Regions from separate parts of the Halomonas sp. CKK8 genome, predicted to be linked through region 1. Evidence: riboswitches for the same ligand, from Rfam matches in the RefSeq annotation. Region 1 holds a riboswitch; each other region holds the start of a gene.
The links. Region 1 has a riboswitch for thiamine pyrophosphate ahead of thiC (phosphomethylpyrimidine synthase ThiC). Riboswitches for the same ligand answer to the same signal wherever they lie in the genome.
Positions count from the first base shown of each region.

Region 2: it holds a riboswitch for thiamine pyrophosphate, as region 1 does, so the genes downstream of both, P8934_RS02800 (sodium:solute symporter) here and thiC (phosphomethylpyrimidine synthase ThiC) in region 1, are expected to answer to the same signal.
Region 3: it holds a riboswitch for thiamine pyrophosphate, as region 1 does, so the genes downstream of both, thiO (glycine oxidase ThiO) here and thiC (phosphomethylpyrimidine synthase ThiC) in region 1, are expected to answer to the same signal.
Region 4: it holds a riboswitch for thiamine pyrophosphate, as region 1 does, so the genes downstream of both, thiM (hydroxyethylthiazole kinase) here and thiC (phosphomethylpyrimidine synthase ThiC) in region 1, are expected to answer to the same signal.

Region 1 is NZ_CP121193.1:2,816,168-2,823,845, reverse strand. Features, by position in the region: gene P8934_RS13355 (aminotransferase class V-fold PLP-dependent enzyme) at 1-406, opposite strand, end outside; gene pta (phosphate acetyltransferase) at 546-2,723, opposite strand; gene P8934_RS13345 (acetate kinase) at 2,710-3,903, opposite strand; gene P8934_RS13340 (porin family protein) at 4,159-4,662, shown strand; gene thiC (phosphomethylpyrimidine synthase ThiC) at 4,756-6,660, opposite strand; TPP riboswitch at 6,740-6,851, opposite strand; gene tenA (thiaminase II) at 6,938-7,606, opposite strand.
Region 2 is NZ_CP121193.1:574,566-582,243, reverse strand. Features, by position in the region: gene P8934_RS02805 (hypothetical protein) at 1-871, opposite strand, end outside; partial or broken gene P8934_RS02800 (sodium:solute symporter) at 940-2,327, opposite strand; TPP riboswitch at 2,317-2,436, opposite strand; gene P8934_RS02795 (ATP-dependent zinc protease) at 2,723-3,286, shown strand; gene P8934_RS02790 (DegQ family serine endoprotease) at 3,354-4,772, shown strand; gene P8934_RS02785 (hypothetical protein) at 5,195-5,869, shown strand; gene P8934_RS02780 (HNH endonuclease) at 5,866-6,624, opposite strand; gene P8934_RS02775 (peroxidase-related enzyme) at 6,687-7,274, opposite strand; gene P8934_RS02770 (CoA-acylating methylmalonate-semialdehyde dehydrogenase) at 7,478-7,678, opposite strand, start outside.
Region 3 is NZ_CP121193.1:1,719,802-1,727,479, forward strand. Features, by position in the region: gene P8934_RS08285 (Glu/Leu/Phe/Val dehydrogenase) at 1-225, shown strand, start outside; gene P8934_RS08290 (proline racemase family protein) at 262-1,311, opposite strand; gene P8934_RS08295 (zinc-binding dehydrogenase) at 1,308-2,441, opposite strand; gene P8934_RS08300 (thiazole synthase) at 2,576-3,379, opposite strand; gene thiS (sulfur carrier protein ThiS) at 3,379-3,588, opposite strand; gene thiO (glycine oxidase ThiO) at 3,585-4,682, opposite strand; TPP riboswitch at 4,746-4,868, opposite strand; gene P8934_RS08315 (hypothetical protein) at 4,942-5,247, opposite strand; gene argF (ornithine carbamoyltransferase) at 5,369-6,289, opposite strand; gene grxD (Grx4 family monothiol glutaredoxin) at 6,481-6,834, shown strand; gene rnt (ribonuclease T) at 6,936-7,598, opposite strand.
Region 4 is NZ_CP121193.1:3,713,091-3,720,768, forward strand. Features, by position in the region: gene P8934_RS17570 (DUF3413 domain-containing protein) at 1-538, opposite strand, end outside; gene P8934_RS17575 (hypothetical protein) at 723-1,001, shown strand; gene P8934_RS17580 (glycosyltransferase) at 1,206-1,994, shown strand; TPP riboswitch at 2,038-2,138, shown strand; gene thiM (hydroxyethylthiazole kinase) at 2,177-2,983, shown strand; gene thiE (thiamine phosphate synthase) at 2,973-3,596, shown strand; gene P8934_RS17595 (cytochrome b/b6 domain-containing protein) at 3,663-4,238, opposite strand; gene P8934_RS17600 (PepSY domain-containing protein) at 4,253-4,531, opposite strand; gene P8934_RS17605 (DMT family transporter) at 4,688-5,563, opposite strand; gene P8934_RS17610 (serine hydrolase) at 5,673-7,100, opposite strand; gene P8934_RS17615 (DUF2061 domain-containing protein) at 7,352-7,543, shown strand; gene P8934_RS17620 (FUSC family protein) at 7,556-7,678, opposite strand, start outside.

The DNA of each region.
Region 1 (7,678 bases):
CGGGCTGCTGGTCATGGATCGACTCGATCACGTCCTCGATGGGAGGCGGGGCGAAGGGCGAGGTGGGGTCATCCTCGTCGAGGCGACGCGCCTTGAGGACGTTGACCTCGGAGGGGATCTGGCCCATCTCGAGGATCTGGCTCCAGCGATAGCTGAACCAGCCGTTGCGGATCACCAGGCAGCGACGCTCCTTGGCGAACTGGCGGGCCACGGCCTCCATGCCGAAGGTCCCGCTGCCGGGAACGATCACCGTCGAATGGGCGTTGTATACCTCCTTCAGCGTGGAGGAAACGTCGCGCATCACGCCCTGGAAGCTCTTCGACATGTGGTTCAGTGCGCGGTCGGTGTAGACCACCGAGTACTCGAGCAGTCCATCCGGGTCGACATCGGGTAGCAAGCCGGCCATTTCGTTCTCCGTGTTGGTGTTCAGGGCCTGTCGTGAGCAGGCCGCTCGTCTCCAGAGGATATTCCGATTCCCGGTGTCGGGCCAGCGACGCGGTCAACCCTGGGATCACCGGGCCGCGGGTCGAGGGTGAGACGTGCGCTCAGCCCTGCTGCGCGGCCTGGATGGCGGTCAGAGCGATGGTGTAGACGATGTCGTCGACCAGGGCGCCTCGGGAGAGGTCGTTCACCGGCTTGTTGAGGCCCTGCAGCATGGGGCCGACGCTGACCACCCCGGCGCTGCGCTGGACCGCCTTGTAGGTGGTGTTGCCGGTGTTGAGGTCGGGGAAGACGAACACCGTGGCGCGACCCGCCACCGGGGAGTCGGGGGCCTTCTGGCGGCCGACGCTCTCGATGGCCGCGGCGTCGTACTGCAGGGGGCCGTCGATGCACAGCGTGGGCTCGCGCTCCCGGGCGATGCGGGTGGCCTGGCGCACCTTCTCCACGTCGGCGCCGCTGCCTGACTCGCCGGTGGAGTAGCTGATCATCGCCACCCGGGGTTCGATGCCGAAGGCCGCGGCGGAGCGGGCGCTCTGGATGGCGATCTCGGCCAGGGCCTCGGCGTCGGGGTCGGGATTCACGGCGCAGTCGCCATAGACCACCACCTGCTCGGGCAGCAGCATGAAGAAGATCGACGACACCTGCCGGTAGCCGGGCGCCGTCTTGATCAGCTGGAAGGCCGGACGCACGGTGTTGGCGGTGGTGTGGATGGCTCCGGAGACGAGGCCGTCCACCTCGCCCTCGGCCAGCATCATGGTGCCGAGCACCACGTTGTCCTGGAGCTGGTCCGCGGCCGTCAGTGCGTTGAGCCTGTCGGGGCGTCGTTCGACCATCGGCGCCACGTAGTCCCGGCGGATGCCGGCGGGGTCGAGGATCTCGAGCCCCTCGGGCAGCTCGATGCCGCGCTGGCGGGCCACCTCCTCGACCTCCTCGCGCCTGGCCAGCAGCACGCAGCGGGCGATGCCGCGCTGCTGGCAGATCACCGCGGCCTCCACGGTGCGCGGCTCGCTGCCCTCGGGCAGCACGATGCGCTTGCTGGCCTGCTGGGCCAGCTTGACCAGCTGGTGGCGGAAGGCGGCAGGGGAGAGCCGGCTCGGATAGCCGCGGCTGAGGTTCTCCTTGAGCCACGCCAGGTCGAGGTGGCCGGCGACGAAGCGGGTCACCTGCTCGGCCCGCTCCGGGTCGTCGATGGGGATGTCGTTGGCCATGCGGTCGAGGCGCTGGGCCGTGGCGAAGCTGTCGGAATCCACCGCCATCACCGGCAGCCCGCTGCGCAGCGCGGGGCGGCAGAACTCGATCATGGCCTCATCCGGCAGCTCATCGTGGGTCAGCAGGATGCCCGCCAGGGGTACGCCGTTCATGGTCGAGAGCGCCGCGGCGAGCAGGATGTCGTCGCGGTCGCCGGGGGTGACCAGCAGGCGGCCGGGGCGGAACACGTGCAGGGCATGGGAGGCGCTGCGCGCACACAGACTGGTGCCCAGCACGCGGCGGCTGGCGGCCTCGCCCTCGTGCAGGAAGCGAGCCTCCAGGGCCCGGGCGACGTCCAGTACCCGCGGTGCCGAGAGGGCCGCATGCCAGGGCACGGCGCCGATCAACTGGAAGCGCTCGCCGCCCAGGGCCGGCAGGTAGCGACGCAGGCGGGCGACCAGTTCCTCGTCACGCCGAGCGGTGAGTTCGGGGGCCGCCAGGGGCGCGGGGGCATCGCCATCCGGCAGCGGGCGCAGCCGCATCAGGATGCAGCCCAGGGTGCGCGGCGACTCCACGCCATCGAAGGCCTGGGCATGCATGTCGAGCCGTTCCGCCAGGTCCTGGGGGTCGCTAAGGTCCCCGTCGGCGACCAGGATGGTGCGCGCATTGAGGGCATGGGCCAGCTGGGCATTGAGCCGGGTCGCATAGCTGCTGTGCGGGCTGGGTGCGAGTCCCTCGATCACCACTAGCTCGGGGGCTTCGCCGGCCTCAGGGGAGGCGACCCGGGCATGGCGCTCCACGGCCTCTTCCATCAGCTCGTCGCTGCGGTCCTCGCGCAGCAGGCGCTCCAGCCGGGCCTGGGGGAGTGGTGCCGGTGGCGCCAGGCCCAGGGTGCTGGCCGCCAGGGCACAGGAGCGGTCCGGCCCGTTGCCGTTCAGCTCGTCCTGGCGGAACGGCTTGAGAAAGCCGGCCTTGAGCCCGAGGGTGTCCAGGGCGCGGATCAGGCCGAGGCAGGCCGAGGTCAGGCCCACGCCGCTGTCGGTGGGCACCAGCAGCAGGTTGCGAGGCTCGGAACGGTGATCAAGTGGCGTCATGGTGGCCCTCTTGCAGCAGCTGGCGGGTTTCTTCGGCGATGCGCCCCTCCTCGTCGGTGGGGATGACCCACAGCTCGGGACCGCCCGCGTCGCGATCGATGCGGCCCTCATGGCCACCGAAGGTGGCGGCGTTGGCCACGGCATCCGGCCGCAGGCCGAAGTGGGGCAGCTGCTCGACCACCCGCGCGCGTACGGCGCTGGCATTCTCGCCGATGCCCCCGGTGAAGGCGATACCATCCAGGCGGGGCAGGGCGCAGGAGAGGGCGGCCAGCGACTTGGCGATGCGGTAGCAGAACACCTCGATGGCCAGTTCGGCGCCCGCGTGGTGCTCGGCGGCAGCCTGCTCGAGGCGGCGCATGTCGTTGGAGAGGCCGGAGAGCCCCAGCAGGCCGCTCTCCTTGTTGAGCAGGGTGTCGATGCGCTCGATCGACCAGCCCAGCTGCCGGGCCAGGTGGGCATGCAGGCCCGGGTCCACGTCGCCGCTGCGGGTGCCCATCACCAGCCCCTCCAGGGGCGTCAGTCCCATGCTGGTATCGACGCTCTTACCCTGCCAGACCGCGCAGGTGGAGCAGCCATTGCCCAGGTGGGCGATGAGCCAGCCGCCATGGACGCGTTCGCTCAGGGCATCCAGCCGGGCGCTCACATAGGCGTGGCTGCTGCCATGGAAGCCGTAGCGGCGGATGCCGTGGTTGCGATAGAGCCCTTCCGGCAGCGCATAGCGATAGGCACGGGGGGGCAGGGTCTGGTGGAAGGCGGTATCGAAGACCGCCACCTGAGGCAGGTCGGGGAAGAGTGCCAGGGTCGCCTCGACACCCGCCAGGTTGGCCGGGTTGTGCAGCGGGGCCAGGGCCACGGTGGCCTCGATCGCGCGCCGCACGTCGGCATCGATGCGGGTGGCACGGGTGAAGCGCTCGCCGCCATGGACGATCCGATGCCCCACCGCCACGGGATGCTGTCCTTCGAGGCGCTCGAGGATGGCCGCCATGGCCTCGGCGTGGTCGGCGCCGTGCAGGGGGCATGAGAACTCACGGCCGGTGCCGTCTATGCCCGTGAGGCGCGCATCCACCCCGCCCAGCCGCTCGGCCAGGCCGGCCAGGCGAGGCTGGTCGGGAGCCGCGGGAACGAGGGCGTACTTGATCGACGAGGAGCCGCAGTTGATTACCAGTACCGGGTCGTTCATGGCGCATCCTGTTCTGGGGTATCGGGGGCGCGTGCGGTGTGGCCAGGGGGTTGCCTGGCGAGTGGCCTCGGGCAGGGCGAATCTAGCATGTTGCAGTGCGGAATGCAGTGACCCCGGCCGCTTGACGCCGGACACCCTGTCGTCCGCATCGCTTCCGGCGGGGCGTCGGGAGCGGAACATCTTGCACTTTCGTCTAGGCTGTACCAGAATGATCCTTGCATAGGGAAACACTGTTTCCTAACTGGGAGGTTCACCATGAAGACCATCACGATTTCCGCCGTTTCCGCCGCTTTGCTGCTGGCCGGGGCCACTGCCCATGCCCAGGGCAGCCCGATGAACTACCAGCCGAGCCCGTACCTCGGTGGCGACGTCATGTTCTGGGAGCTCGACCCCGACGGACGTGGCAACTTCGACAGCACCGGCCTGCGCCTGCGCGGTGGCGTGGCATTCAACGACTATTTCGGTCTCGAGGGCCATCTCGGTACCGGCGGCTCCGACGGCCCGGCCGAGCTGGATTACCTGGCCGGCGCCTATGCCAAGGGGGTCCTGCCGATCGCCCCGGAATTCCGCCTCTATGGCCTGGCGGGTTTCACCGAGGTGGACTTCGACGCGGATACCGAGAGCGGCTTCTCCTACGGCGCCGGCGGTGAGTTCGACGTGACGCATAACCTCGCCGTGGGCGCCGACTACATGCGCTACCTGGATGAGTCGAACTACACCTTCGACGCCGCCAGCGTCGGGGTGACGTTCCGCTTCTGATCTGACGGCGGGTCCCACACCGCTAGACCATGCAACGCGCCCCCGCCGTGAGACCGGCGGGGGCGCGTTGCATGGTGGGTGGGCCGGCGGCGGTCAGACCTCCCGGTAGAGCTCCGCCCCCTGTTCCCGGAACTTCTCGGCCTGTTCCTCCATGCCCTGCATCACGGCGTCACGGTCGCCATCGAGGCCCTTGTCCTTGGCCCTGCCCTTGAAGACCGAATCGCGGACCTCCTGGCTGATCTTCATCGAGCAGAACTTCGGCCCACACATGGAGCAGAAGTGCGCCACCTTGGCCGAGTCCTTGGGCAGGGTTTCGTCGTGGTACTCGCGGGCGGTGTCCGGGTCGAGCCCCAGGTTGAACTGGTCCTCCCAGCGGAACTCGAAGCGCGCCTTGGAGAGGGCGTTGTCACGGCGCTGGGCTGCCGGATGACCCTTGGCCAGGTCCGCGGCGTGGGCGGCGATCTTGTAGGTGATGATGCCGGTCTTGACGTCGTCCTTGTTGGGCAGCCCCAGGTGCTCCTTGGGCGTGACGTAGCAGAGCATGGCGCAGCCGTACCAGCCGATCATCGCCGCGCCGATGCCGGAGGTGATGTGGTCATAGCCCGGGGCGATGTCGGTGGTCAGCGGCCCCAGGGTGTAGAAGGGCGCCTCGTCGCACTCGGCGAGCTGCTTGTCCATGTTCTCCTTGATCAGGTGCATGGGCACGTGGCCCGGCCCCTCGATCATCACCTGGACGTCGTGCTGCCAGGCGATCCTGGTCAGCTCGCCCAGGGTCTCGAGTTCGGCGAACTGGGCCGCGTCGTTGGCGTCGGCCACCGAGCCCGGGCGCAGGCCGTCGCCCAGCGAGAAGGCCACGTCGTAGCGCTGGCAGATCTCGCAGATCTCCTCGAAGTGGGTGTAGAGGAAGCTCTCCCGGTGATGGAAGAGGCACCACTTGGCCATGATCGAGCCGCCCCGGGAGACGATGCCGGTGACCCGCTTGGCGGTCAGCGGCACATAGCGCAGCAGCACGCCGGCATGGATGGTGAAGTAGTCCACGCCCTGCTCGGCCTGCTCGATCAGGGTGTCGCGGAACACCTCCCAGGTCAGGTCCTCGGCGACGCCGTTCACCTTCTCCAGCGCCTGGTAGATCGGCACGGTGCCGATCGGCACCGGGGCGTTGCGAATGATCCACTCGCGGGTCTCGTGGATGTTCTGCCCGGTGGAGAGGTCCATGACGGTGTCCGAGCCCCAGCGGATGCCCCAGGTCATCTTGTCGACCTCGTCCTCGATGGAGGAGGTCACCGCCGAGTTGCCCAGGTTGCCGTTGATCTTCACCAGGAAATTGCGGCCGATGATCATCGGCTCGGATTCCGGGTGGTTGATGTTGCAGGGGATGATGGCCCGGCCGGCTGCCACTTCCTGGCGGACGAACTCCGGGGTGATTTCCTCGGGGAGCTTGGCGCCGAAGCCCTGGCCCGGGTGCTGGTGGCCGAGGATACGCTCGACCTCCTCGGTTCCCAGGGCTTGTCGACGCTGATTTTCCCGGATGGCGATAAATTCCATCTCCGGGGTGATGATCCCCTGGCGGGCATAATGGAGCTGGGTGACGTTGTGGCCCTCCTTGGCGCGCCGCGGCGAGCGGGTCAGGTCGAAGCGCAACTGGGCGAGCGTGGGGTCATTGGCGCGGCGCCGGCCGTACTCGGAGCTGGGCCCATCGAGGAACTCGGTGTCGTCGCGCGCCTCGATCCAGGCGCGGCGCAGCTCGGGCAGGCCCTTTCGCAGGTCGACCTCGGCATCCGGGTCGGTGTAGGGGCCGGAGGTGTCGTAGACCAGCAGCGGCGGGTTCTGCTCATCGGCGCCGGAGGTCCTGGTGGGCGAGAGCGATATCTCGCGGAAGGGCACGCGGATGTCCGGGCGCGAGCCCTCGACGTAGACCTTGCGCGAGCCGGGCAACGGCTGGACGGCGGCCGCGTCGACGCGGGCGGTCTCGGCGAGGAAGTGGGCGGTCTTGCTCATGGTGTTCTCCCTTGGATTGTCGGGGTCTTGTCAGGGAGGACACAGGCGGGAAGGACAGGGGCTGCGGCGTCAGGGGGCACACGGCCTGTCGCTTGATCCCTACGCTGGTCCTAGCCAGTTCAGGTTCAACGGGATCCATGCTCGAATGCGCATGATCTCAGCCGTCTTCAACGGCACCCCGTCAAGCGAGTGGTCGGGCGACCTTTCGGTCACCAGTGTGGTGCTGCCCGCTGGCATGACCAGATCCAGCGGGCGGGTGGCAATGGGGGCCAGTGCCTCAGCTGGCGAGCTCCAGCCCCATCTGCCAGAAGTCGATCTCCAGTCGCGTGGCATCGCGGAACACGCTGCAGAGCTCCGCGAAGCGGCGCGGTGTCACCTCCGCCAGGCGGGTATCGAGCCACTCGAGCTCGGCATGCATGGCGGCCTGGAAGTCGTCGCTCTCGTACATGGCGATCCAGGCGTCATAGGGGTTGGCGTCGCCTCGCACGGTGAAGGACTGGGCATTCAACCAGTTGGCGATCTCGCCGTAGCCCACCAGGCAGGGGGCCAGCGCCACGTGCAGGTCGAGCAGGTCGCCGCGGTGGCCGGTGTCGAGCACGTAGCGGGTGTAGGCGAGGGTCGCGCGGGCCTCGGGCAGGGCGGCGAGGTCGGCCTCGCTGATGCCCCATTCCCGGCAGTAGCCCACGTGCAGGTCGAGCTCCACGTCGAGGATCGCCCTGAGCCCCTCGTGGGCCTGGCGCAGGTCCTCCAGGGTGCGACTCTTGTAGCCGGCCAGCGCATAGGCGCGGGCGAAGTGTATCAGGAAGAGGTAGTCCTGCTGCAGGTAGTGGCGGAAGGCGCGCTCGTCGAGGGTGGCGTCGCCCAGGCCGCATACGAACGGGTGCTCGATATAGGCGCGCCAGTCGTCCTGGCAGGCGGTGGTGAGATCACTGAAGCGGTAGCCCATCTTGCCTCCGGTAGCGGTATCGATCCGGAGCATGGGCGAGGGAGGGGTGGCCGGACAGCGGCGCCGAGTCGG
Region 2 (7,678 bases), 1.7 Mb from region 1:
TGGTGTCCACCCGCGGCAGCGGGCCTTCGGGGCCAGCAAACCAGTAGGGGGCGCCGAAACGGTCGTCGTGACTGCGGGTCTCGACGAGAAACACCGGGGCATGGTGCGCCGCCAGGCGCAACAGCGCCTCGCGCTCGAGCTCGACGAAGCCGAGCGGGCTGCGCGGCGCCTCGCGAAGCCACCGAGCGGCGGCTTCGGCATCCCGAGGCTGGCCGCCGGGCGGCGCATAGCGAACCAGGGGGGCCTCGGCCGGCATCGTCGCGAAAGGTGCCTCGAAGGTGTCAAGGTGGCTTTCCTTCCAGCGGTTGTAGCCGATCGCCAGGCCGAGGCGGGTCAGGGGATAGAGCCCCAGCGCCCGGCGCCAGGTCCGGTAGTGGTCGGGAGCCTCGACCGCCGCCCGCAACTGCTCGCGGGCCGGCCCGGTTCCCACCCCGGCCAGCAGCTCACGCTGCATCAGGCGCTCGGCGCAGGCATGGACGACCTCGGCCTGCTCGGCGCCGGAAGGCGCCGGGAGCGCGTCCCGTCCGGCAGCCGGCAGGTTGGCGGCCTCGATGGCGCGTGCCTCGGCATCCAGCTCGCGCATCCGGGTCACCCAGTCGGCGAAGGCCGCGGTGCTGTCCAGTTCGTCACCCAGGCTCGCGAGCAGGCGGTCGGTCCGCAGGTAGGGAAAGCCCGCCACCCGGGACGCCCCGGCATCGGTCACCCCGGCGTCTGCCACCGCCGCGTCGAACGCGGCCAGCCGCTCCAGGCAGCGGGCGTCCCGCGGGTCGCGGTCGGCAACATCCGAGCGCCAGTCGGGACTGGCAGCACAGCCCGCCAGCAGCCCGAGCAGGACAAGCACCCCGGGGCGCACCGGTGACCAGACCTGCATGGGGCGATTCCTCGAGAACACGGATGGACCCTCTCAGCGTGGCCGCCCGCCACCGAACTGGCAACGTCTCAGGCCGGACGCGCCCTCCCCGCCGGCCGGAGCCCGGCCACCAGCAGGCTGACCAGGGTGGAGGCGAGAAGCGCGCCCAGGAACGGCGGCAGGGTCGGGATGCTGCCGGGGAAGCTCGCCGCCAGCACGCCCGCCGCGAGGCTGCCCTGGGCCACCCAGCCCGGCAGGATGGCGCCGACCATGCCTGCCACGCCGCCGGCCACCGCGGCCAGGGGGCTCATCCGCGACCAGAGGCCCAGCAGCACCGGCACCACGATGGCCGCACAGAGCAGGTCGGCGATCAGGAAAAGCCGCAGCACCGAGAGCCCCTGCAGCGCTATGCCCACCACCGGCACCATCAGCGCCACCGTGACCCAGCGTGCCGCGCCGAGGGAGAGCCCGCGCCGGCCGGAACCTGCCACCACCAGCGAGGCGAGGCCGTTCTGCAGGGTATCCACGCTGGAGGCGACCAGGGTCACCGCCAGCACCAGCGCCGGCAGGGCCAGCCAGCCCGGCGCCTCGGCGAGCAGCGCGAAGAAGGGGATCGGCGGCTCGCCCAGCGCCACGCCGGCCATGGCCGCCAGCATGCCGAGGCCGCCGACCACCATGACCACCAGCACGGTGATGCCGCCGCCCAGCCAGGCGCCGCGACCCAGGGCGCGGTCGTCGCGCGCCGCCCAGACGCGCTGCCAGTAGCCCTGATGGAAGAGGTTGGCCGCGGTGACCGCGATCACCAGGGTCAGCGCCACGGCGAGGGCGCTGCCGGTGGGGATCGACGGCAGTGCGGCGTCCACCGGCATCGCGGGCAGGCGCATCAGCGCCACGCTACCGACCAGGGCCAGCAGCGCGATCAGTAGCCAGGCCTGCCAGCGGTCGGTGGCGAGGCTCGCCCTCAGGCCGCCCACCGCCGTGTAGAGCAGCGTGGAGACCGCCACGCCGATGACCACCAGCGCCGGCGGCACCTCCGAGAGCAGCGCGGTGATGGCACCGATGGCCGTCAACTCCGCCGCCAGGAAGCAGGCCATATACAGCACCGAGACCAGCGACACCCAGCGCCGTACCCCGGCGCCATAGCAGGCCTCGGCGAACTCGCCGATGCTGCGCCCTCGGGCAGGTGGCGGCGGATCGCCGGGCCATAGAGCCCGAGCACGATGAACGGCAGCGCCGAGCCGATGGCATAGCCGGCCAGCGCCAGCGGGCCGACGAAGGCCCCGATCTCGGGGGGCGCGAAGAGGATCCAGGCCCCCATCCCGGAGGCCAGGAAGGAGAGGCCCAGCGACTGGGCCCCCTGGGAGTTGCGCGCGGTGACATAGTCGTCGAGGGGGCCATCGGCCCGGCGGGCCCGGAGGCCCAGGAAGGCAAAGCACAGCAGCGCCGCGCCGAGCACGGCAGACGTCAGGTAGGGCATGTCGCACTTCCTCCGCCGGTATGAACCGGATCAGGTTCCAGGGTCAGCGCCATGCGCTCTCTCAGCCTCGGCCGACGCTCTCGGCAACGGGACTCCCCTGGCGACAAGTGAATGGATTGTGGGATCGCGCCTCGCATCGTGGCCTGGCGGGCCGATAGCGGCGGGATCGAGGGACATCATAGCGCCGCCCTCCCCTGGCGACCACCCGGGCCCGATTCCCGTGGGCATGCCGGCGGCACCGGGCAAGCGGCCCCGGAGGTCTCGCGCGAGGGACGCCTCTCGGCGATGACGGAACTCCGTTTCCTCGATGACGGTCGCAGGGCGAGTCCATGGATCATGGACGCATTGCCATTCGCATCACCGACATCATCCACGTGTAGTCAGGGAGGAAACGCATGCACAGATCGATCCGAGGAACACTGCTGGCCTTGCTCGGCGCCGGGCTGCTGGGGAGTGCCGCCCAGGCAGCCGAACCCGACACCTATGGCTGGGTCGAGAAGGGCACCATCGAGCCCTGGGGCACGGAGGTCAAGGTGAAGCTGGACACCGGTGCCCTGACGTCGTCGATGCAGGCCGAGGAGATCGAGGCCTTCGAGCGCGACGGCGAGGACTGGGTGCGATTCACTACCGAGCTGGAGGACGAGGCGACGAACGAAGTCGTCTCGAAGACCTTCGAGCGGCCGGTGTTTCGCGACCTGCGGGTGAGAGGTGCCGGCGGGGTGGAGAGCCGGCCCGTGGTGCTGATGACGCTCTGCATGGGGGAGACGCTTCGCGAGGAGCAGTTCAGCCTGGAGGATCGCGACGACATGAATTACCCGGTATTGCTCGGGCGACGCACGATCCAGGACCTGGGCAGTGTCGAGACGACCGGCACCTTCATGCATGAGCCCGAATGCAACGATGATTCGCCCCTCAAGTCACACTCCGGGAAGGAATATGACGAGGATATCGGCGTATGACGGGCCCCGCCGGGGCTATCGCCGCCGATCATGACGCCAGACACCCGATGCCACACAGGAGCCCATCGTGAAAGTCAAGACACGCACGCTTTCCTGGCTAATGCTGCTGGGACTTCTCCTTGTCGCTTCACAGCCCGCGCTGGCGCAACAGCGCCTGCCGGACTTCACCCAACTGGTGGAGGACGCCGCCCCGTCGGTGGTCAATATCTCGACATCCCGGACGGTCGAGCGACAGGCACCCCCCACCGGCCAGTTCGGTGGCCAGGAGATACCCGAGATCTTTCGGCACTTCTTCGGTGACCGCATCCCCATGCCCCCCGGCGGCGGCCGTGGCCAGGGCAACCAGGAGCGCCGCTCGCTGGGCTCGGGGTTCATCTTCGATGAAGACGGCTACATCATGACCAATGCCCATGTGGTCAAGGAGGCCGACGAGATCCTGGTGCGCCTCAACGACCGGCGCGAACTCGAGGCCGAACTGGTGGGTAGCGATGACAAGACCGATGTCGCCGTGCTCAAGGTCGATGCCGACGACCTTCCCACCCTCGACATGGGCGAATCGGGAGACCTTGAAGTGGGCCAGTGGGTCGCCGCCATCGGCTCCCCCTTCGGCTTCGATCACTCCGTGACGGCCGGCATCATCAGTGCCATCAACCGCACCCTGCCCCAGGACGTGTATGTGCCCTTCATCCAGACCGACGTGGCCATCAACCCGGGCAACTCCGGTGGGCCGCTGTTCAACCTGGAAGGGGAGGTGATCGGCGTCAACTCCCAGATCCTGACGCGCAGCGGCGGGTACATGGGGCTCTCCTTCGCCATCCCGATCGATGTGGCCATGGATGTCGCCGACCAACTGCGCAACGAGGGGTACGTCAGCCGCGGCTGGCTCGGCGTCCGGATCCAGCCGGTTTCCCGAGACCTGGCAAGCTCCTTCGGACTGGAACAGGCCGAAGGCGCCCTGATCGCGGACCTGGCCCCCGACGGCCCGGCGGCCGAAGGCGGGCTCCAGGCGGGCGACATCATCCTGGAAGCCAATGGCCAGGAGGTCGACCACTCCACCACGCTGCCCAGGCTGATCGGCGGCGTGGCCCCCGGCGAGGAGGTCGAGCTGCTGGTGCTGCGTGAAGGCGAGCGGCAATCGATCACCGTGGCGGTTGGCGAGTGGCCGGACGCGGGTGCCGACCAGGCCGGCAACGAGAGCGAACCGGCACGCCTCGGCATTGCGGCACAGCCCTTGAGCGACGCCGAGCGCCAACAGCTCGGACTCGACCATGGCGTGCGCATCGCCGATATCGATCCCGCCGGACGCGCGGCAGCCGCCGGGATCCGCCCGGGCGATGTGCTGGTGAGCATCGGGCAGCAGCAGGTGGAAAGCCCGGAACAGCTGGCCGATATCGTCGCCGAGCTGCCGGAAGGCCAGGCCATCCCGGTGCGGCTCTACCGTGACGGCAACTCCTACTTCGTGGCCTTGAGTCTCGGGGGTAACTGACCCCAGAGCTCACTCATCGCCATGACTCAGCGCCCCGGTGGTAATGCCGCCGGGGCGCTTTACTGTGCAAGTCGAGTACGACATGCGCATGTCTTCCACGGATCCACCCGGGCCAGGAGTCCGTGGATCTGGCAGGTCTTCTGCATCAACAGATGGGCCAGTGCTTCCCTTTGGCAGGCATCGGCGAACTCGCTAATGCTACCCCCGGCCAGGTGGCGGCGGATCATAGACCCCCAGCACGATGAAAGGCAGCGCCGAGTCGATGCCACAGCCGGCCAGCGCCAGCGGGACTCCCCTGGCAACAAGTGAATGAATTGAGGGATCGCGCCTCAATCCTGGGCTGGAATGGCCGATAGAGATGAGATCAAGGGGCATCAGAGCGTCGCCCCATCCCGAGGAACACCGCCGAGCCGGAGCGCCCCATGCCCTTCACCGAAGCCAAGGAACACGCCCCCGGTCGACTTCACGAGATCTTCGTCGACCCCTACAGCGCCTTCGACAACGCCGCCACCGAGCGCCTGCTCCACCTGCGCGTGGGCATCGAGGCGCTGGTAATGGCGCCGATGCGGGAAGGCCAGCTGCGGCTGAGGGTCATCCACGGCTGGGAGAACGGCGGCTTCGAGCCCGCTGACCTGAAACACAGCGAACATGCTCTCGCCTCGCCCGAGGACCTGGAGCGAGTCGTCGAGGTCTACCGGCGCGCAATGCAGGCGCTCGAGCCCCTGCCCTCGGCCGACGCCTCGCTGCTCGCCGAGCCCCTGGCGCAGGCCATCGCCGCCGCCGAGGCCAGTGGCCAGGCGCTCGATGAGGAGACCCGCACCATCCCCGCCCGGTGGCCTGCCTTCCCTCGCGGCCTCGAGCTCTACACCTTCTTCAAGGTCTACCACCGCCTCGTCTACGGCGAGGACGACCCCTACCGCTCGATCCGCTGCAGTACCCCGCAGGGCAAGTGCGAGATCCACGAGTTCCATCTGGAGGAGGCCGAATTCGCCGTCATCGCCCCCGCCGGGGGCGAGCCGGGAGACAGCCTCCTCGTGCTGCACGAGAGCCAGTTGGAGCCGATGCTCAAGTTGCTGGAAGACAGCGGCGACGGTTAACGGCGGAAACACTCCCGATAGTGCCAGGCAAGATACTCGCGATTCGGAAAGGCAAGCTCACCCAGGCTCAAGCGCTGGCCGTTGAGGTCATGAAGCTGCGACTTGAGCTGGCCGTTGGGAGCCACATCAGCCAACTCAGGCGAGATGCGTATCCGATCCCTGGCATCGATCGCCAGCAACCCCTTATCGAAGGCACGATCATGTAGCGCATTGAGGCAGAGCCCATTGGCAGGGTCGAGCCGGGCATCTGGGCACGCCTGCCAGGGCACAATATGGCTAGCGATCAGCAGGTCTTCATGACGAAGCCCAGTGATTACGCAGCGTGTGTCGTAGCGAACCATCACCGCCTTGCGGAATAGCGACTGCCCGATTCGCCGCTTCTGCCAGCCCACTGAGTCATGACCGGTGAAGTCGTCGGTTTCTTCGTCTTGCTCACCCCTTTGGCCGAGTAGCGACCAAGCCGACTCACACTCTTGCGCCACAACTTCCGGCTCATCGATGAAGCGCTCCCAAAGCAAGCGGTCTTGACGGGACGCCCCAGATAGCCCCTTTTTTCCCAGCGCCAGCACTTCGGGGTCGAGACTTGCATAGTTGGAAAGCTTCATGGCCACCGAATTGGCAGACCGCCCCATATGCTCGGCGAGACGAATGACTTCCGGGCGATGCCTGTGTAGCTGGCCGAATGTCAGGCGGCAGTACAGGGCGAGCGCCTGCAATCGATCCTGGTCCGTCCACAGCTTTCTTTCGGCTGCCATGTCGCCTCCTCCTTGCGCCTAACTCGAGCCTACGCTTGAGCGGTCACAGAGGCCAACGTGATTCATTTCTCCCGCGGCACACGCCCCATCAGGTAGAACTCCTCGTTGGGGGGCGTGCCGGTCAGGGTGACCAGGCGGTTGGAGAGGCCGAAGAAGGCGGCGATGGCACCGATGTCCCAGATGTCGTCGTGGGTGAAGCCTGCCGTCTTCAGGCGGGCCTCCCACTCGTCGGTGAGCTCACCCACCTCCAGGCCGCAGTAGAGGGCGAAGTCGAGCATCACGCGGTGGCGCTCGCTGATCGGCGCGGTGCGATGGTTGGTCGCCACCTGGTCGGCGAGCAGCGGGTCCTTGCTGTAGATCCGCACCAGGGCGCCGTGGGCCACCACGCAGTAGAGGCAGCGGTTGCGGGCGCTGGTGACCACCACGATCATCTCCTTCTCGGCCTTGGTGAGCGTATCGGACTCTCGCTCCATCAAGGCATCGTGGTAGGCGAAGAAGGCGCGGAACTCGGCCGGGCGGTGGGCCAGCATCAGGAAGACGTTGGGCACGAAGCCGGCCTTCTCCTGCACCGCCAGCATGGCGTCGCGGGCGTCGTCGGGCAGGTCGTGGATCGATTCGGGAACGGGGAAGCGGCTGATCGGGGCGGACATGATAGCTCCTTGGCTTATGGTTATTCTCACGACAACCAAGATAGCAGTTAACGTTAACGTCAACATACCTGCGATGGTCGAACATCCCGATCCCGCGAAACAGTCGCGGGCGAGTACCGCAGAGGCATCCTTGGCCTTTGGAAACGCAGACGGCCCCGCCTCTCTCGAGACGGGGCCGCCGATAGCCTCGCAACGGGCCGGGGTCAGCTCAGCGAGATAGTGCTGTTGATGCCGCTGGAAACGTTCTCCGGCTCGAACCAGCGCGCGGTGACGGTCTTGGTCTGGGTCCAGAAGGCGATGGCCTGCTTGCCGTTGGGGCCCAGGTCACCGAGCTTGGAGGCGCGGGAGCCGGTGAAGCTGAAGTAGGCGACCGGCACCGGGATCGGCACGTTGATGCCCACCTG
Region 3 (7,678 bases), 1.1 Mb from region 1:
TTGCCGGACTTCATCGTCAACGCCGGCGGCGTGATCTGCGCGGCCGTCGAGCATCGTGGCGGCCGCCAGGGGGAGGCCCTCGAGAGCATCGCGGAGAAGATCCACGCCAACGTCACCGAGGTACTGCAGCGGGCCGAGGCCGCCGGCGGGCTTCCCCGTCAGGCGGCCATCGAGATGGCCCGGGAGCGCGTGGTCACCGCCATGCGTTTTCGCCGGACCTGGTGACCGGGGCGCGGTCCTCCCGCCGCCCTCCGGGGGCACTCAGTCGGGCGTGGCCTGGCCGGCGCTGAGGATGTGGTGCAGTCCGGCGCACGCCACCAGGGGGTCGTCGCAGTTGACCACGATGTCGGAGCGGGCCAGCACGTAGCTCTTGCCGGTGATGGTGTTCTCCACGACCGTGTGGGTCCCTTCCTGTCGCGTTCCGGTGAACTCGCCGATGAAGCCGGTCTCGCGCAGCGAGACGGTTTCCAGCTTGTCACCGGGCTCGATGGTGCCCTCGTGGCGCATCAGGGCCAGGCGCGCCGAGGTGCCGGTGCCGGTGGTGCTGCGGCAGATCACTCCCGGATGCACGTAGGTGGCCGAACGCGAGCGGTAGAAGTCGTCGGCCACCTGCTCCACCGGCCCCATGAAGTGCAGGAAGGGCAGCGGGCCCACGTCGCCCAGGGTGTAGTGGGAGAAGCCGCGCTCGGCCTGGATCGCCTCGACGATGCGGTGGGCGCAGTCGGCGAGCTCCCGCTCCTCGTCGCGGTTGAGGTGGAAGCCGAGCTCGGCGGCGTCCACCAGGGCGTAGAAGCCGCCGCTGTAGGCCACCGAATAGGTGACGTCGCCCAGGCCGGGGACATGGATACTGGCGCGGTAGGTGTCGATGTAGCTGGGCAGGCCCCCGCAGGTGATCGCCTCCACCACGCCGTTCTCGACCCAGGCCTCGATCTGCACCAGCCCCGCCGGTGACTCCAGCTTGAAGCGCTGGCGTCCCTCCTGCTTGGGCACCAGGCCGCTCTCCAGCACCGCCGTGGCGGTGCAGATGGTGTTGGAGCCGGAGTAGATGGGGTAGCCCATCACCTCCATGATGATGTAGCCCACCTCGGCGGCCGGGTCGGTGGCGGGCACGAGCAGGTCCACCGACATCTCGGGAATGCCGTAGGGCTCCTCCAGCAGCAGCCTGCGCAGGCCGTCGGCGTCGTCGCGCAGGTAGTGCATCTGGTCACGCACCGTGGCGCCGGGCAGGGGCTCGATGCCGCCGACCACGATGCGGCTGACATCGCCGCCGGCATGGGTATCGATCAGTTGCAGGGTCAGTTCCTGGCTCATGAGTGTCCCTCGAGGGCGAAGGGCGCGCCATGCTCGTCCCACTGGCTGTCGGGGACGATCACGATCTTGCCCAGGAAGTTGCTGCCGCGGCTGACGAAGTAGCGCTCGGCCTGGTGGAGGTCGGAGAGCTTGAAGGCGGCGTGCAGCACCGGCTTGAGCTCGCCGGAACGGATCCAGGCCATCAGCTGCTCGGCTTCCTCGCGTGTACCGTGGGAGACGCCGAAGATCTGCACCTGGTAGAGGTAGATGCGCGTCCACAGGATCTCGCTGATGTTGCCGCCGCTGGCGCCGGCGATGGAGAGCCTCGGGTAGGTGCTGCGCGCCTTCATGTCCTGGATCATGGTGTCGATGAAGCGGTCGGTCATCTCGCCGCCGACCAGGTCCATCACCGCGTCGATGGGCGCGCCTCCGGTGGCCTCGAGCACCCGCTCGGCGAAGCCCTCCAGGTCGCCGCGGTCGATCACCGCCTCGGCGCCCAGCGCCTTCAGCGCCGGGGCCTTCTCCTGCTGGCTGACCGCGTAGGGCAGGGCGCCGACGATACGGCAGAGCTGGATGAGTGCGGTGCCGACCCCGCCGCTGGCCCCGCTGACGAGAATCCGTTCACCCGCGCTGACGCGGGCGGACGTCATCATGTGGTAGGCGGTCTGGTAGGAGCACATGCCCAGGGCGGCGAGCTCGGCATCGCGCAGTTCCGGGTTGGGCACGTGGTGGAACTGGTCCGAGGGCACGGCGACGTATTCGGCGAAGCCGCCGTCGGCGCCGTGGCCGTAGTAGTCCGGGGTCAGGTTGATGTCGTGCCGGGCATCCGGGTAGAGGTTGAAGTCGAGCAGGCCGCGCTCACCGATCCGCGAGGCCTCGACCCCCTCGCCCACCGCCACCACGCGCCCGGCGATATCGGCGCCCTGGATGCGCGGAAAGGTCAGGGTCGGCTCCCCGCCCATGGCAAAGGAGGTCACCTCGCCCTTCTTCACCGGGTAGAGCCCCTCGCGGGCCTTGCGGTCGGTGTTGTTCTTGGCGGTGGCCGTGACCCTCACCAGCACCTCGCCGGGCCCCGGCCGTGGGGTCGGCACGTCGTCACGGTAGACCAGTTTGTCGACGTCACCATGCCCGGTCAGCAGCATGGCGGCCATGGTGTCGGGAAGGGTCTCGCTGCTCACTGGGTGCCTCCTCTCGTCTGGGGGGATCGACTCGGGCAGACGATAGCAGACTTCCCCGTCCCGACGTCATCCCCCCGGCGGCGCGTGCGGAGGGAAGCGGCGCCAGGTCAGCCGCCGTCGCGATGCCAGAAGGGCTGCCCCACCGTCGGCGTGCTGGGGCTGGCGGTCTGGCGCTGCTGCATCAGCCCGGCCAGGTAGGCCTTGCGGCCGGCGCGGATGGCCTCGGCGAAGGCCTCGGCCATCAGCGCCGGGCGATGGGCGCGGGCTACGGCGGTATTGAGCAGCACGCCGTCGAAGCCCATCTCCATGGCCTCGGCAGCCTGGGATGGGGCGCCCAGGCCGGCATCGATGATCAGCGGCACGTCCAGGCGCCGGCGCAGGGTCTCGAGGGCATAGCGGTTCATCAGCCCGCGACCGGTGCCGATGGGCGAGCCCCAGGGCATCAGCGCCTGGCAGCCGGCATCGCGCAGGCGCTGGCAGAGCACCAGGTCGTCGGTGCAGTAGGGCAGTACCTTGAAGCCCTGGTCGAACAGTTCCCTTGCCGCCTCCAGCAGGCCGAAGGGGTCCGGCTGCAGGTTGTAGTCGTCGCCGATCACCTCGAGCTTGATCCAGGGCGTGTCGAAGAGCTCGCGGGACATCTGCGCGAGGGTGATCGCCTCCCGGGCCGAGCGGCAGCCGGCGGTGTTGGGCAGCAGCCGGCAGCCGCTGTCGCGCAGGATCTGCCAGAAGGCGTCGCCGTCGCCGGCGGCGGGGTTCTGACGGCGCAGGCCCAGGGTGACCATCTCGCAGCCGGCGGCCCGGATGGCCTCCTGCATCACGGTGGGCGAGGGGTAGAGGGCGGTGCCGAGCAGGAAGCGGCTGGCGAAGGCCTCGTCATACAGCGTCAGGGTATCGTCGTGCAGCGCGTCCATCAGCCACCTCCCACCGGGGCCACGATATCGATGCGGTCGTCGTCCTGCAGGACCCGTCCGGCGTAGGCGGAGCGGGGCACGAACTCGCCATTGACAGCCACGGCGACGCGGCGGTCGGCGTAGTGCCACGCCTGCAGGGCGTCCGTGAGCGGCGTGCCGGCGGGAAGGCGGACGGCCTCGTCGTTGAGGCGCAGAGTGATCTCGTTCATGCAGCATTCTCCTGCGGCGGGCGTGCCGCCAGAGTGTCGGCGAAGGGCCGTTCGCCGTGGCCGCGGATCCCGGCCAGCAGGTGGCAGACCACGGCCGGGGCCAGCAGGTAGCCGTGCCGGAACAGGCCGTTGGCGGTGACCAGCCCCTCCCGGTGGGTGACATGGGGCAGGTTGTCGAGGAAGGCGGGGCGCAGGTTGACCCCCTGCTCCAGGATGCGCGCCTCGGCGAAGGCCGGGGACAGGGTATAGAGGGCGCTGCCCAGCTCCAGCGAGGACTGCAGCGACACCGGCGAGCGGTCCTCGCTCTCGATCTGGGTGGCGCCGATGACGAAGCGATGCCCCGGCTTGGGGACCACATAGAGCTGGTAGCGGGGATGCATCAGCCGTACCGGGCGCGAGAGCCGGATCTCGTCGGTCTGCACGTGCAGGGTCTCGCCGCGCACGCCGCGCAGGCTAGGGTGACGCGGCCGGGCGCCCGTGCCGCGACAGTCGATGACCAGATCGAAGCCCCGGCGGCCGTCGGCGGTGATGACCTCGCCGGGGAAGGTTTCCACCGGGCAGTGGGCGCGGCACTCCCCGCCCAGGGCGCGAATCTCGTCGAGCAGGCGGGTGAGCAGGGCCCGGTTGTCCAGGTGGGCCTCGTCCGGCAGGTAGAGGCCCTGCTGGAAGCCGGGGGCCAGGTCGGGCTCCAGCCGGTGGATCTCTCGGGCGTCGAGGGGCTGGCAGGGGGCGTTGCCGCCCAGCGCGTGGTCGAGGTCGCGGCGGAACTGGGTGAGCTCGCCCAGGTCCTGAGGGTGCGCCACCATCAGGCTGCCGTGCTGCTGCCACAGCGATGAGGCGTCGAGGGCCTGGAGCCACCGCGGCCACTGGGTCAGGGCGAAACGGCCCATGTCATGGACGCAGCGCTCGGAGACGGCCGTCTCGCAGAGCGGCGCGACCATGCCGGCGGCGGTCCAGGCGGCAGCCGGTGGGGCGTCCAGGTCCCCGGCGTCATAGAGGGTGACGGCGTGACCGTCGGCGAGCAGTTGCCAGGCGACCAGGCGCCCCAGCAGGCCGGCCCCGGCGACGGCGACGTGATCGGTGGTGGTTGTCAAGATAGCGGCCATCCAGCAGGAGACATGGCTGACCAGGCGGGAAGGCGACAGGGGGCAGGCAGGCGTGACATGCCGCTTGTTCCCTCCGCAGGCATCAACCTGATCAGGTTCAACGGGTTCGGCCGTACCGATCTCAGCCCCCGTGCACGGCTTGCTGCGCGTACCGGGGCTCCCCGACAAGTCCTGCCAACTTAACCAAAGATGCCCGGGCACGCAATCTCGTCGCGTGCCCGGGCATCGAGGGAGCATCCTGTCCGGTTCAGGCGCAGTCGGCGGCCCCCTCGCCGAACATGTCGAACAGCAGCTCGCGGCCGAGGTCGGTCAGCACGAAGCGCTGCTGGTCGTTCCAGGTGGCCGCCCGGCTGGTCTCGAGGACGTGCTGGCAGGGTGCCCAGTCGCGGTCGGCTTCGCCGAGTGCCTCGAGGGCGTGGCGGTCGAGGCCGCGGTGGGGAACGGTGACCGTCTCGAGGACGTGCCCCTGGCGATAGAGCAGGGCGGCCATGTTGGAGAGGCACTGGCGCAGGCTGCGCTGCATGCCGGTGGTGCTGGGGGTGTCATGTCTCATGCTGCCGCATCTCCTGAAGGATTCTGCTGCAGCGCATTATACATGCGACGAAGGTCGATGTCATACCAAGGTCTAAGATGCCCCCGCCCGGGAATCCTGCCCGCCGGGCGGGGCGCGTCCCTCAGCCCTCCACGCGTCCCAGCAGCAGGAACTCGATCAGCGCCTTCTGGGCATGCAGGCGATTGCCGGCCTCCTGCCAGACCACGGCGCGCGGGTCATCGAGCAGGGTCGTGCTGATCTCCTCGCCGCGGTGGGCGGGCAGGCAGTGCAGGAAGAGCACGTCGTCCTTCGCCCGGTCGAGCATCGCCTCGCTCACCTGGAAGCCGGCGAAATCGGCCTGGCGCCTGGCCTGCTCCTCTTCCTGGCCCATGGAGGCCCAGACGTCGGTGGTCACCAGGTCGGCTTCCGCCACGGCCTGCTGGGGATCGCGCACGATAGTCACCCGCTCGCCGGCAGCCGCCAGGATGCCCTGGCGTGGCTCGTAGCCTTCCGGACAGCAGATGCGCAGCTGGAAGTCGAACTGCCGGGCGGCGTTGATCCAGGAGTGGCACATGTTGTTGCCATCACCGATCCACACCGCGGTACGGCCCTTCACGCTGCCGCGCAGCTCGGTCCAGGTCATCACGTCGGCGAGCAGCTGGCAGGGGTGGTAGTCGTCGGTGAGGGCGTTGATCACCGGCACCGTGCTGGCGGCGGCATACGTCTCCAGGCCCTCGTGGGAGAAGGTGCGGATCATCACCGCATCGACCATCTCCGAGAGCACCCGTGCGGTATCGCCGATGGGTTCGCCGCGGCCGAGCTGGGTGTCGCGGGGCGAGAGGAACAGCGCATGGCCGCCGAACTGCGCCATGGCGGTCTCGAAGGAGACCCGGGTGCGGGTCGAGGACTTCTCGAAGATCATCGCCAGGGTGCGGTTGGCGAAGGGCGTGTAGGTTGGCCCGTGGGTCTTCAGGCCGTTCTTGATCGAGATGGCGCGCTGGATCAGGTAGCGCAGCTCGTCCGGACCGAGGTCAAGCAGGGTGAGGAAATGGCGGGTGGCCATGGTGTCGCTCCACGGGAAAAAACGACCATCCTAGCCAGCCCACAGGGGATGCGCAACGCGACCGTCATCAGTAGAATGGCCCTCATCCACAAGGCCGACCAGCATACTCGGGTATTGCCCGGGCGCCTGACGGCCACGGTCAATCGAGGCCCGGTTCGCCGGGGCCCGGACACACGAGAAAGGGAGACGTCATGAGCACCACCGTCGAGAACATCCAGCGCCAGATCGGCGAGAACCCCATCCTGATCTACATGAAGGGCACCCCCCAGCTGCCGCAGTGCGGTTTCTCCGCCCAGACCGTCCAGGCCCTGATGGCCTGCGGCGAGCGCTTCGCCTTCGTCAACGTCCTGGACAACCCGGACATACGTGCCGAGCTGCCCAAGGTGGCCAACTGGCCGACCTTCCCGCAGTTGTGGGTCGAGGGTGAACTGGTCGGCGGCTGCGACATCGTGGTCGAGATGCACCAGACCGGCGAGCTGGAAAAGCTGGTGAAGGCCGCGGCCTCCCGTGCCCAGACCGAGGAGCCGGGCGACGAGAAGCAGTAAACGCCGGGCGTCAAGCGCCGAGCTACAAGCAACCCCCGGAGGTCTCGGCCTTCGGGGGTTGCTTGTTGACGAGATCATCACACGCCTCTGGCCGCTTGGCGCTACTCCTCCAGCCCCTGCTCCTTCTGGGCCAGGGCCCAGCCGCCCAGGTCCTTGTAGCGGTTGACCATCGCACAGAACAGCTCGGCGGTGCGCTCGGTGTCGTAGCGTGCCGAGTGGGCGGCACTGTTGTCGAACTCGATGCCCGCGGCGCGGCAGGCCCTGGCCAGTACGGTCTGGCCATAGACCAGGCCGCCGAGCGAGGCCGTGTCGAAGCTCGAGAAGGGGTGGAAGGGGTTGCGCTTGATGCCGCAGCGGTTGACCGCGGCGTTGAGGAAGCCGTGGTCGAAGGCGGCATTGTGGCCGACCAGCACGGCCCGGGTGCAGCCGTGTGCCTTGATGGACTTGCGCACCGGGCGGAAGATCTCGCCCAGTGCCTCGGCCTCGCTGACAGCCACCTGGCGGCGCAGCGGGTCATCCAGCCGGATGCCGGTGAAGTCCAGCGCCGACTGCTCCACGTTGGCTCCCCCGAAGGGGGTGACATGGTAGGCGTAGGTGGCGTCGGGGACCAGGTTGCCGTCCGGGTCCATGGTCAGGGTGACGGCGGCGATCTCGAGGATCGCATCGCGCTCGGGATTGAATCCGCCGGTTTCCAGGTCCACCACCACGGGCAGGAAGCTGCGGAATCGCTGCGCCATGAGTTCGCGGGCGATCGCCTCGCTCATGCACCTCTCCTTGTCTGGGCCATCGTGTCTCGAAACCGCGAAAGTCTAGCAGCTTGCCCTCGGCGAGTCGCGTCGCCGGT
Region 4 (7,678 bases), 900 kb from region 1:
CGGCCCAGGCATGCCAGCCGTGCACCCCGAGCAGGGCCAGCAGGCTGATGGCCAGCACCGGCAATACCGGCCGCGACGGCGGGCGCCGCCGGAGCCAGGCCCCCAGGGCCCCCTGCAGCCCCAGCATCGCCAGCACGCCGCCGATGGCCAGGCTCCAGGTGACCCACGAGAAGCGGAAGACGTCGCCGCCGGCGTTGACCAGCAGGTCGAGGATGAAGCCGCTCAGGTGGAAGCGGTACTGGGCATAGACGAAGGTATCCAGCAGCAGCACCAGCTGAAGCAGGCCGGCCCACAGGGTGGTGAGCAGCCACAACCAGGGGGCGCGAAGCAGCGGCGTCAGCAGCAGCAACGGCAGGGCGCCCAGCCACACCAACAGCGCGATATGGCCGAGGAACACCAGCAGCAGATAGCCCCACTGCTCGGCGCCCTCGGGGGCGATATAGGGGAGGTAGGGCAGACTAATCAGCCAGGCGAGCAGCAGGTTGGCCAGGGACCAGGCGCCCAGCCAGCGCCAGCGCTCGAGAAGGGTTGCGAGCATGCGAAGGTCACGATCCTGAATGGGCCGGCACACCATTTCGGCGAGCGACCTGTCGGTGGGTAGGGAGGGGAGAAAGGCGCCGGAGGCGGCGCCGTCACACTCTGGTCATGCTACCTTAAGAAATCCTTAAGGAAAGGGCGACACAGTAAGGTGTTGCTGACAGGACCCGACACGAGGCGACACCATGAACCGGAGCGCGACGATAGTACTCGATACCACGCCCGCCACCGGGAACCGTGCCATCCTGCCGCTGATGCTCGCCGGCCTGGCGCTGCTGGCGCTGAACGTGCTGGCCGCCGTCTGGGAGCCCATCGCGTTTCCGCTGGGGCTGGTCACGCTCGGCACCATGGCACTCGCCCTGTTCTGCCCGAGCCGCTGGCAGGGGGAGGACGACATGGATACCCTCAACAGCCTGGTACTGGCCAGCCTGATCACCCTGGTTGGCTTCCAGGTGATGGGCTGAGGCAAGCGTCAGGCGTCACAACATGCGGACAGCACGCGAAGAGACTGCGGCAGGACACTGCGCCGCATGGCATGCGGCCACGCAGGAAGGTGCCTCCGACCAGCAGGTCGCCAGGTGGGTGTTGCGCTTGCTCCGGATGACGGTAACGATACGCAGCGCAACGCCTCAGGAATTCGCGCTGGCCCCAACCCGACAGGCACCCCCATGAATCCACTGCATAGAGTGATGGCGAGTCGTCTGATCAAGCTTGCTGCCAACCTGCTCAAGCTTGCATGTTACGCCTTTCATTTCGCCTTCCCCGACAAGCGTTTTACCCTACCGACCAGGGCCGGCCCCTGGATTCGTAGCCGGCACCCGGCCGCCATTCCCCGGATCCTCTGGCAGACCAACTTCACCGACCGCGTGACCCTGCCGGTCTACCTGAACTACCTGTTCAACCGTTGCATGGCACCCGGCTTCGAGTATCGCTTCATGATCACCGAAGCTCGAGCCGACTTCATCAGGCAGCACTATTCCGGACGCATCTACAGGAACTACTCCCGACTGCGAATCGGTGCGGCCCAGGCAGACTTCTGGCGTGTCCTGGTACTGCAGGCTCATGGCGGTGTCTATCTGGATATCGACGCCCACCTGACCTGGCCGTTAGGCCGCCTGCTCGGGCCCGACCGATCGTCACTGTTCATCCGCACCAAGCGCGAAAGCCTCAACAACTTTTTCATCGCCAGTGCCCCGAACAGCCCGCACCTGAAGGCGGTCATCCAGGCGATCGACACCAATATCGAGGAAAATACGATCAAGGGCGTCTTCGACATGACAGGCCCCGGCGTCTTCAACCGGGTACTGGATGTCCACCGACTGGACACGGTGCTCTATCGCTACGCCTGTATCCAAGGCAGCTTCACCAATGAGCACTTCCAGTACCTCGACAAGCCACAGGGGAAATGGACCCGCGAACAGAAGCACGCCTCCGTGGTCCGCGAAGATAGCCCTTGACCCCACCGGCTTTACAGGCGCGTGGCCGGTATGGATAGTGGACACCTGACGACAGGGGCGCCGCGGCGACATCGCCACGGCTGAGACGCACCCTCGGAACCTGACCCGGATAATGCCGGCGTAGGGAGTCGTGCGATCCCGGACCTGCCGCCGCGCCGCACCTCCCGCGCCGGGGAGGCCCCATGCTTGCCATCGATCCCGCCGCGCACCTAGCCCGGGTGCGCGAGACCAGCCCGCTGGTCCACAACATCACCAACCATGTGGCCATGAACAGCATGGCCAACGTGCTGCTGGCCATCGGCGCCTCGCCGGCCATGGTCCATGCCCGTGAGGAGGCCGCCGAGTTCACCGCGCTGGCCGGCGCCCTGACGATCAACATCGGCACCCTCTCGCCCCACTGGGTCGAGGCCATGGAGGCCTCCGCCCTGGCCGTCGGGGAGACGGGGCGGCCCTGGGTGCTGGACCCGGTGGCGGTGGGCGCCACGCGCTATCGCCGCGAGACCGGCGCGCGACTGCTGGCGCTCGCGCCGGACGTGATCCGTGGCAACGCCTCGGAGATCATCGCCCTGGCGGGGCAGGCCGGCGGCGGACGCGGCGTGGACAGCACCGACCCGGCCGAGGCGGCCCGCGACGCCGCCACCCGGCTGGCCCGCCAGACGGATGGGGTGGTCGCGGTGACCGGCGAGGTGGACCTGGTCACCGATGGCCGGCGCCTCGCCCGCCTCGAGGGCGGCCACCCGCTGATGCCCCGGGTCACCACCCTCGGCTGCGCGCTGACCGGTGTGGTGGCGGCCTTCCTGGCCGGCGCCGAGGACCCCTTCGAGGCGACGGTGGCGGCGCTGGCCTGCTACGCCGTGGCCGGGGAGCTGGCCGGCGAGGCGGCGCGTGGCCCCGGCAGCTTCGCGGTGGCCTTCCTCGATGCCCTCTATCACCTGGATGGCGAGGTGCTGGCCGCACGGGCCCGCCTGGAGGTGGACCATGCGCCTTGACCTCTCCCTGTATCTCGTCACCGACCGCGGTCTCTGCGCAGCGCATGGCCTGGTGGAGACCGTGATGGCGGCGGTGCGCGGCGGGGTGACGGTGGTGCAGCTGCGCGACAAGCACGCCTCTGATGCCGAATTGGTCGACCAGGCACGCCGCCTCAAGGCCGCGCTTTCCGGCAGCGGTGTGCCGCTGATCATCAATGACCGGCTGGAGGTGGCGCTCGCAGCCGGCGCCGACGGCCTGCACATCGGCCAGGACGACGGCGACGTGGCCCGGGCTCGCGCGGCGCTCGGCCCGGAGGCGATCCTCGGGCTCTCGGTCCAGACCCATGACCAGCTCGCCCGCCTCGACCCCAAGGCGCTGGACTACCTGGGGCTGGGCCCGGTTTTCGCCACCCCCAGCAAGCAAGACCATGCCACACCGCTCGGCTTCGAGGGGCTGGCCGCCCTGGTGGCCGCCAGCCCCCTGCCCAGCGTGGCCATCGGCGGCCTCAAGGCCGAGCACGTGGCCTCGACGCGCCAGGCCGGCGCCGAGGGCCTGGCGGTGATCTCGGCGATCTGCGGCACCCCCGACCCCGAGGCTGCGGCAAGCGCCTTCGCCAGCCAGTCACCACGCTAGCCACAAATAAGCCACAAAAATGCCGTCACCACCCGGCGGGTGGCGACGGCATGTCCGGGGGCGGGGTCAGGCGTCCGAGTGCCGCCTTCCAGGGGGCCGACGATATCCGTGCAGCATGCCGGCGATCAGGTTGTCGCGTCGCTTGCGGCTCTCGACGAGTGCGCCAAGCACATGCAGCGGTATCAGGAAGAGGATGGCGTTGGCCATCAGCTCGTGGGCCTCCTCGACCCACTCGACGCCCCAGAAGCGATCCGTCTCCTCCATCATGTAGCCAGTGGTGCCCAGCCCCAGCAACAGGGCCAGCAGCGTCAACATCATCACGGCCCCCAGCGGGGTATGGGTGATGCCAGGCGGCGGCGCGCCGGCCCCGCCGCCCTTCTCGGCCAGTGGCCCAAGCGACATCCGGAGTCGCCGGGGTGTCGGCCAGAAGCTGCGCCAGCGCGCCGGCCAGGGGCCGACGAAGCCCCACAGGATACGCACGCCGACCAGCGCCACCACGCCATAGCCGATCCACTGATGGGGGCCCTCACCCTCCTCGGTGAGGAAGTAGTTGGCCAGGAAGCCGGCCACCAGTGACCAGTGGACGATCCTGACCAGCGGGTCCCAGACACGGACTCGCGTCCCCCTCGCGTTGCCGGTCATGGCATGGCCTCCGCTCAGTCGACTTCCTGCTTGACGATCTCGCCGTTGACCGGATTGAAGTAGATCTCGACCCGACGCTCCTGATCGTCCCAGCCGTAGATCTCGTAGCAGCTGCCATCGGTGGTCTTGAACTCCTTGACCTTGTAGCCCATGTCGGCGATCTGCTGCTTCATCTCATCCTCGCTCATCCAGTCGTTCTGCGGAGCGTCGGTGCAGGTCGGCCCGGCCAGGGCAGTGAGGCTTGCCGCCAGCAGACTGGAGGCAACGATTCCTTTGACGAGGGTGTGCTTCATGCTTGAACTCCGAGAAGACAGTGGCGGATAGCCGCCTGCCCTGAGGCCGGCGGCACCTTCCGACGACTACCGCCGGTAGGCAACAGGGCCATGTTCGGGGTCTGAGCTTAAGTGGGGCTTAAGAGCACATTGCCCCTGACATCCATCGAGGGGGACTCAGGAGGTCGGCCGGCGCTTCAGGGTGGTGCGCCGCTCGTGGTAGGCGATCGCCAGGCCGCTGCCGATGATCAGGGTACTGCCGACGAACACCCAGAGGTCCGGCATCTCGCCCCAGAACCACCAGCCCAGCAGCACCGCCCAGAGCATGGCGGTGTAGTCGAAGGGAGCGGCGATGGCCGCGGGGGCATGGCGGAAGGCCATGGTGATGAAGGCCGTGGCGCCCACCCCGAAGAGGCCCGATCCCGCGAAGGCCAGCCAGTGCCAGGGATGGGGCGTCTGCCACACCCAGGGCAGCGCCATGGCGGTCACCACGAAGGGCACCAGGGTCATGTAGAAGACCATCGCCCAGAGGTGCTCGGTGCCGCCCCAGCGCCGTGCGGTGATCATCATCAACGCGTAGAAGATCGCCGCCCCGATCAGCGCCAGGGCGCCGGGGTCGAAGGCCTCACCGCCGGGACGCACCACGATCAGCACCCCGGCGAAGCCCACCAGCGAGGCCGCCAGCACCGGTCCCTCGATGCGCTCGCCCAGCAGCGGCACCGAGAGCAGGGTGACGAACAGCGGTGCCACGAAGGCAATGGCGGTGGCCTCGGCCAGCGGCAGCAGGGTCAGGCCCAGCACGAAGCAGAACATGGTGCCGGTGTAGATCAGCCCGCGCAGCAGGTGGATCCCGGGGCGTCGGGTCCGCAGCTTGCCCAGGCCACCGCCGAACCGGGCCAGCACCGCGATCAGCGGCAGCGAGACCAGGGTACGAAAGAAGATGATCTGCAGCGGCGAGTGCACCTCGCCCAGCCACTTGGCGATGGCGTCGCCGATGGCCAGGCAGAGCACGCCCAGGCACATGAAGCCGATACCCTTGAATGACGGTGACATGCCGCATGCCCTCCCCTGGCAGACCCCAAAAAGCCACCCCGCCGGCCTGGGGCCGGCGGGGTGGGTGGAGGTCACTACGCTAGTCGGTGACGTGCCGGAGGGCAAGCCCTCAGAGGCTGGCCTGGACCACCATGCACTCCATGCCCTGGGCCACCAGGCGACGGCAGGCGGTGTGGGCCTGGCCCTCGTTCATGTCCACCAGGCGTGCGCGGTAGACGCCGGCCTTGTCGGCATCGGCCACGGCGATACGGGCATCGGCCAGTTCGCTGGCCAGCTGACTGGCGGCGCGGGAGGCCAGGGTGCGGGCATGGACGGCATCGCTGAAGGCGCCGACCTGCACGCCCCAGTCGCCCTGGCGGGCATCGCCGTCCGGGGCGGGCACCGACGAGCGGGTGCTGGCCATCAGCTCGCGGATCGGGTCGTCGGCCGAGCCCTGCGCCAGGCTCGCCGCCGTGGTGTCAGCCGGTGTCTCGACGGTGGCGACCCGCGAAGCCACCGCCTGCCGCGGGGCCTCCACTGCGGCCGTTGGCGCCTCCACCGGGGCCGGCGGGAAGGCCGAGGTCTCGGGCGGCGAGGCGGCGCCCGGGGACGGTGCGCCGAGGCTGGCCAGGCGGACCCGGTCGCCGACCGGCTGGCCCGGCGCCTGGGGCTCACCCGGCATCAGCCGGCCACCGGAGATGTCGGCACTGGCCAGCCAGCCGCGGCCATCGGCCAGCGAGGCGCGCACGAAGCCACGATCCAGCAGGTCGGCGGTGTGCGCATCTCGCGAGGCGGCGGTGAAGCCACCCATCACCACGGTCAGCAGGCGACGGCCGTCACGCACCGCCGAGGTGGCGACGTTGAAGCCCGAAGCGCGGATGAAGCCGGTCTTGAGGCCGTCGGCACCGGGATACTTATTGAGCAGGCGGTTGTGCCCCGTGATGGTCTTGCCCTTCCAGCTGAAGCTCGTCCGCGAGAAGTAGGGGTAGTACTGGGGGAAGTCACGCATCAGGTGCCGTGAGAGCACCACCATGTCACGTGCCGTGGTGACCTGGCCGGCATCGGGCAGGCCGTTGGGATTACGGAAGACGGTGTCCTGCATGCCCAGGTCGCGAGCCTTGTCGGTCATCATGCGGGCAAAGTGCGTCTCGCTGCCGCCCAGGGCCTCGGCCACCACCACGGCCACATCGTTGGCCGACTTGATCACCAGCGCCTCGATGGCCTTCTCCACGGGAATCGTCGAGCCGGCCTTCACATAGAGCTTGGAGGCCGGCTTGGAAGCGGCATGGGCAGAGACCGGCAGCGGCTGGCTCAGGCTCAACCTGCCCTCCTCCAGGGCCTCGAACATCAGGTAGAGCGTCATCATCTTGGTGAGCGAGGCCGGATAGCGCAGCTTGTCGGCATTCTCGGCGTAGAGGATCTCCTGGCTATCGGCATCGATGACGATACCGGCATAGCGGGGATTGGCCTGGACGGCCGTGGTCGCCAGCAGCAGGCAGGCCAGCAGCACGAAGATGCCCCCACTCCGGCGCCGGTTGATTATTGTGATAGGCACCATGTCGCGTTCCCTCGAGGTTTGTTACCGTTGCACCTAGCCATTATGGCCGTCTGTGACGCGCTGTACAGGGCAGGGGTCGGACTTTCCGCCGTTTTTTCGCCATATTACCTCGTCCCTACCCCTCGCCCCGGCGGCGACCCTCCCGTTCGATTGAGCGCATCTATCGTAACCATACGGTAAATCAGGTTACTCGATGAGCAAGGCTCCCCTAGTCTGGCAGGCATGAACCGATCACGGCATGGAGCCTCGCCATGAAGAAGACCGCCACCTTCGCCGTCGTGCACTTTTGCGTGGCCTTCGGCGTGACCTTCCTGATCACCGGCAGCTGGGTGCTTGGCGGCATGATCGCGCTGCTCGAACCCGCCGCCAACACCGTCGCCTACTTCTTCCACGAGAAGGCCTGGGAAGCCGTCCAGCGGCGACGGGACCGCCTCGCGGCCTGACGCCGAAAGGGTTCAGCGGCCGGGCGCTCCCAGCCCGACCAGGCCGGCGCAGTCCGCCAGGGCCTCTCGGGCCTGGTCCAGGGTCCCCACCAGCGCGGTATCCACACCGCCGCTTGCCAGCCGCTCCCGACTCGC